Shimia isoporae: one gene and its partner. The protein of the gene in region 2 interacts with the protein of the main gene of each other region in a pairwise test. Links are inferred from orthologs where the notes say so. Each region holds a gene or a part of one and is shown on either strand. Other genes may lie near its edges.

The links. The genes of interacting proteins can lie anywhere in the genome.
Region 1: the proteins of rho (region 2) and hfq interact in binary tests that used the Escherichia coli proteins (3 or more experiments, as listed by UniProt). The link is inferred for Shimia isoporae from one-to-one orthologs.

What each region holds. Positions count from the first base shown.
Region 1 is NZ_SMGR01000001.1:1,368,640-1,371,527, forward strand. What follows is about bases 10-2,862. They hold hfq (RNA chaperone Hfq), read left to right. Parts: upstream 10-1,242; coding sequence 1,243-1,482; downstream 1,483-2,862. Other genes in these bases: BXY66_RS06720 (potassium transporter TrkG), read left to right, coding at 10-1,116; hflX (GTPase HflX), read left to right, coding at 1,482-2,753; BXY66_RS06735 (penicillin acylase family protein), read right to left, coding at 2,755-2,862. Outside these bases: more of BXY66_RS06720, read left to right, coding at 1-9; more of BXY66_RS06735, read right to left, coding at 2,863-2,888. UniProt on the Escherichia coli protein: RNA chaperone that binds small regulatory RNA (sRNAs) and mRNAs to facilitate mRNA translational regulation in response to envelope stress, environmental stress and changes in metabolite concentrations.
Region 2 is NZ_SMGR01000004.1:71,935-74,852, forward strand. The notes cover bases 36-2,918. They hold rho (transcription termination factor Rho), read left to right. Parts: upstream 36-782; coding sequence 783-2,054; downstream 2,055-2,918. Other genes in these bases: BXY66_RS17225 (CopD family protein), read left to right, coding at 211-660; mnmE (tRNA uridine-5-carboxymethylaminomethyl(34) synthesis GTPase MnmE), read left to right, coding at 2,065-2,918. UniProt on the Escherichia coli protein: Facilitates transcription termination by a mechanism that involves Rho binding to the nascent RNA, activation of Rho's RNA-dependent ATPase activity, and release of the mRNA from the DNA template.

The sequences.
Region 1 (2,888 bases), on a different replicon or contig from region 2:
GGGTGGCTCGGCGGGCTCCTGATGTGGGTTGCGGCCTCGGCCATTTTTGCACCCCTTGCTCTTGGTGGATACGAAGTTACCGCGCTCGGGGAACCGGGTCAGGCAACGACTGGCAGAGGGCAGATGCAACGCGCCGATCCGATGAAGCGCTGGGTACGCAGTCTCCAGATACTGCTGCCGATCTACATTGGGTTGACGTTTGCGCTTGGTCTGATGCTTGTGGTCCTTGGCGAGCGGCCCCTTTCGGCGGTGATGAACGCAATGGCGACGATGTCGACAAGCGGTATCACAACGGCATTTGGCGTGTCCGAAGGGTTAGCGGGGATCGGCGGTGAAGTGGTCATTTTCCTGTTTCTGTTGTTTGCACTGTCCCGTGCGACGTTCTCGGCGGACACAGGAAATGTGCGCCGCGCCAACCTTTGGCACGATCCTGAACTACGGCTCGGGTTCCTGATTGTCGTGATTGTTCCTTCGTTCCTGTTTTTGCGACATTGGGGAACCGCCCTTAACGATGGTTCCATGAACGACGTTGTCAGCGCCGCGAAGGCGGCTTGGGGCGGTTTGTTTACAGTCTTGAGTTTCCTGACGACCACCGGGTTTGAAAGCGCGCAGTGGTCTGTGGCGCAGGAATGGTCGGGCTTGGGGACGCCGGGGTTCATCCTGATGTCGCTTGCGCTTGTCGGAGGCGGCGTCGCGACAACGGCCGGCGGTGTGAAGCTTTTGAGAGTATATGCACTTTACCTTCAAGGCCTTGGCGAGATGGAAAGGCTGGTGCATCCCTCCGTGGTTATTGGTAACCGCAAGGTCGGCCGTCGCCGCATTCGGCGTCGGGGCGCGGTCATTGCATGGGTGTTCTTCATGCTGTTTGCCATGTCTTTGGCGGCTATTACGATGACACTGGCCGCACTTGGGAGCAGCTTTGAAGACGCGCTGGTGCTTGCAATTTCGGCATTGACCACAACCGGACCGCTGACACAGGTTGCTGCCGATACCCCAATTGATCTTTTTGAACTAAATGCAGCGCACAAGATGGTTCTTTGTGTAGCGATGGTTCTGGGGCGTCTGGAAACACTCGCGATTATTGCTTTGTTGTCGCCGGATCTGTGGCAGAAATGATGCGCTTGGTGCCAAGTGCTTGCATGAAATTAACATTTTGGGGTGGAAAGTCTGAAAATGCCGCTCCATACTCGCCACGCACGACTTACCGCACCCGATGCACACACAAGAACAAAGGCAAGTACAATGGCTTCGGATCGTCAAAATCTCCAAGACGCATTTTTAAATCATGTCCGGAAAACCAAGGTTCCGGTCACAATCTTTCTGATCAACGGTGTTAAGCTTCAGGGTGTTATTACCTGGTTTGACAATTTTTGTGTGTTGCTACGCCGAGATGGGCAGAGCCAGTTGGTCTACAAGCACGCGATCTCGACGATCATGCCTGCTCAGCCGATCTCGCTTTATGAAGGTGAAGACGCCTCTTGATGGAGCATGAAACGCAGGTCACCCGAGCATGGGTCCTGCATCCCGATATCACTGGCGCCGGCGACCGGCGTGAGGCCTCTTCCGCTTTGGAGGAGGCCGTTGCACTTGCCGCGGCATTGCCCGACCTGGAAGTGGTCGGATCCAACGTTGTGCGTCTTGCCAAAGCCCAACCGGGGACCTTGTTCGGTACCGGCAAGATCGAGGAGCTGCGCGGCTTATTGAAAGCCAACGAGATTGAACTCGTGCTGATTGATGGGCCGGTCAGCCCCGTCCAGCAACGCAACCTCGAAAAGGAATGGAAAGTCAAAATCCTCGACCGCACGGGTTTGATCCTCGAGATTTTCTCGGACCGGGCCCGCACGCGTGAAGGCGTTTTGCAGGTAGAGATGGCGGCGTTGAGTTATCAGCGCACGCGGCTCGTCCGGGCTTGGACCCACCTTGAGCGTCAGCGAGGCGGATTGGGATTTGTCGGTGGCCCTGGCGAAACGCAAATCGAGGCTGACCGTCGGGCGATTGATGATCAACTGGTGCGTTTGCGTCGGCAGTTGGCCAAGGTGGTCAAAACCCGGGAGCTGCATCGCAAAGCGCGCGCCAAAGTACCGTTCCCGATTGTCGCATTGGTTGGCTACACGAACGCTGGAAAATCTACGCTTTTCAACCATGTGACGGGTGCTGAGGTGATGGCGAAAGATATGCTCTTCGCGACGCTGGACCCGACAATGCGTTCGGTGGAGCTTCCAGACGGCCCAGAGGTGATCCTGTCAGACACGGTGGGTTTCATTTCCGATCTTCCAACCCAGTTGGTCGCCGCTTTTCGAGCGACTCTCGAAGAAGTTCTGGCTGCGGATTTGATCCTTCACGTCCGCGACATCGCACACGAAGAGACAGAACATCAGGCCGAGGACGTGAGATCTATTCTCGAAAGTCTTGGAGTGGACGACAACACACGCCAACTCGAGGTTTGGAACAAGATCGATCTGCTGGATGAAGATCATCGAGCGGCCGTGCTGGCGCGGGCCGACCGGGAGGAAGACATCTTGGCAGTTTCGGCTGTGACAGGAGAGGGCCTTCAGGCCTTGTTCAAGGCGATCGCGACCGCTCTTGAATCGGAGAAAAGTCGGGAAACCCTGTCGTTGAGCTTTGCTCAAGGTAAGGAACGCGCATGGTTGTTCAAGGAAGGTGTGGTCGAACAGGAAGAGCAAACCGAAGAAGGGTTTGCGCTGAGTGTTTACTGGACGCAAAAGCAGGCTCGGAAATTCGCCAGCCTTTGAACTACTGCGCCGGCGGCTGAATACGGGTGATCCCGACGGCTGCCGCGCGCGCCAAATCCGCATCAAGCGACATCGGGATATACTCACCGCGTCGCCAGAGTTGGGCCAAATCGTCGTAAAAACGAGACAGGAAAT
Region 2 (2,918 bases):
ATTTGTAAATCGGCCAAGCCCTTGTTTTTATGATTTTAAATTTCTCGAAATCAAAATGTGTTCAAAACTCATCTGAACATACTCATGTGTGGATAAGTCTTGGGGAAAACCTTTAATCCACAGAAATGAAGCCCCCAACAAAATCATCATCCTTTTCTATATTTCTTTATTTATTTAGAGAGGACCGAGAGGATCACGGAGACCAAGACCATGGGATACTTTCTTGTCGATATTTACCCGTACGTGCTCTCCCTTCATATCATGGCGGTCATCTCTTGGATGGCAGGGATCTTCTATCTCCCCCGTTTGTTTGTGTATCACGCCGAGCGAGCAGAGAAGGGCGACAATCTCGACGAAACGCTGAAGATCATGGAGCACAAACTCCAGCGATATATCATGGCGCCGGCCAGTGTTGTCACATGGATGGCCGGTCTCACTCTCGTGTTTACTCCCGGAATCGTGGATTGGACCGCTATTTGGCCATACACCAAGGCGATCTGTGTTATCGCTATGACGGGCTTCGATCACTGGCTCATGCAGATGCGAAAGAAATTCGAACGAGATGAGAATACTCTGACCGGCCGTCAGTATCGGATGATGAACGAAGTGCCGACCATCCTGATGGTTGTGATCGTGTTGTCTGTTGTGGTGAAATTCTAACGAGAATTGACTCGCCTCGAGTCAGCGCTTAATTATCTCCCCAACTGGCCCGTCCGGGTCACGTGTCTTCCACATACAAAAATGACGAACCGCTCCCCCAGGGGCGGCGACAGGATATTTTCATGACACAGGAAAAGCTCGCTCTTGGCGACCTGAAGGCAAAAAGCCCCAAAGACCTTCTGGCGATGGCCGAGGAGCTCGAAATCGAAAACGCATCCACGATGCGCAAAGGCGAGATGATGTTCCAGATCCTGCGCGAACGCGCGGATGATGGCTGGGAAATCTCTGGAGAAGGTGTGCTCGAGGTACTTCAGGACGGCTTCGGTTTCCTGCGCTCACCGGAAGCAAACTATCTTCCGGGTCCTGACGACATCTATGTGAGCCCGGAAATGATCCGTCAGCACTCCCTGCGCACTGGAGACACCGTTGACGGTGTTATGACGGCCCCTGGCGACAACGAGCGCTATTTCGCGCTGACAGGCGTGTCTCAGATCAACTTTGAGGCCCCTGAGAAGGCCAAGCACAAAATCGCTTTTGACAACCTGACACCTCTCTACCCGGATGAACGTCTAAAGATGGAGATCGAAGATCCGACCATCAAGGACAAGTCCGCCCGTGTGATCGATCTCGTTGCACCAATCGGTAAAGGTCAGCGTTCCCTGATCGTTGCGCCGCCGCGGACTGGTAAAACAGTGATCCTGCAAAACATTGCGCACTCAATCGAAGCCAACCATCCAGAATGCTATTTGATCGTACTGCTCATCGATGAACGTCCTGAAGAGGTCACCGACATGCAGAGATCGGTAAAAGGCGAAGTTATTTCCTCGACCTTTGACGAACCTGCAACCCGCCACGTTGCGGTGTCCGAAATGGTCATTGAAAAAGCCAAGCGTCTTGTTGAGCATAAACGAGATGTTGTTATTCTACTCGACTCAATCACAAGACTTGGTAGGGCGTTCAACACTGTCGTGCCGTCATCGGGTAAAGTTCTGACCGGTGGTGTGGATGCAAATGCATTGCAACGACCCAAACGCTTCTTTGGTGCCGCTCGTAACATCGAAGAAGGTGGTTCCCTTACCATCATCTCGACGGCTCTGATCGATACCGGTTCGCGTATGGACGAAGTTATCTTCGAAGAATTCAAAGGTACTGGTAACTCCGAAATCGTTCTCGATCGCAAAGTGGCAGACAAACGTGTCTTCCCGGCGATTGACATTCTCAAGTCCGGCACCCGGAAAGAGGATCTTCTGGTCGACAAGGGTGATCTGGCGAAAACCTTTGTTCTACGCCGCATCCTCAACCCCATGGGTACAACCGATGCCGTCGAGTTCCTGCTTGGCAAACTCAAGCAGACCAAGACCAACTCCGAGTTCTTTGACTCGATGAACACCTAAGGGATCTGTGATGGCCTATGTGCCGGATACAATTTTCGCCTTAGCAACGGCCCCCGGTAAAGCGGGGGTCGCTGTCGTTCGAGTGTCCGGAACCCGCGCGACTTCCGCGGGCAGGGCGCTTTTGGGAGAGCTTCCCGGGCCACGCTTCGCATCCTTGAAGACACTGAAGGACGGCCAAGGCCGACGTCTTGATCAGGCTTTGGTTCTCTATTTCGAGGAGAAGGCAAGCTTCACGGGTGAAGATGTTCTCGAACTGCATTTGCATGGGTCTACAGCGGTTGTGAACGCGGTCCTACGTGAGCTTTCCGAAATGGAAGGCCTTCGTTTGGCCGAAGCAGGTGAGTTTACACGACGGGCATTGGAGAATGGTTGTCTGGACCTGGCGCAAGTTGAAGGTCTTGCTGATCTTATAGACGCAGAAACCGAAGCCCAACGACGCCAGGCCCTGCGCGTTTTGTCAGGTGATCTTGGTGACCTCGCGGGCAAATGGCGCACTGACCTGATCCGTGCCGCAGCCCTGATCGAAGCAACAATTGACTTTGCTGATGAGGACGTTCCCGTTGACGTGACGCCTGAGGTCGAAGCGCTGCTGGCAGGTGTCCGTACGGAACTGGATCGGGAAATCGCCGGAGTCGAAACAGCAGAGCGCATTCGAACAGGCTTTGAAGTTGCAATTCTAGGGGCGCCGAATGTCGGAAAGTCCACTCTTTTGAACGCCCTCGCTGGACGTGAAGCAGCAATAACTTCTGAGTATGCTGGCACCACACGAGACGTGATTGAAGTTCGTATGGAGCTGAATGGCCTGCCTGTGACGTTGCTTGACACGGCCGGCCTTCGCGAAACGGACGATCACGTTGAGGGCAT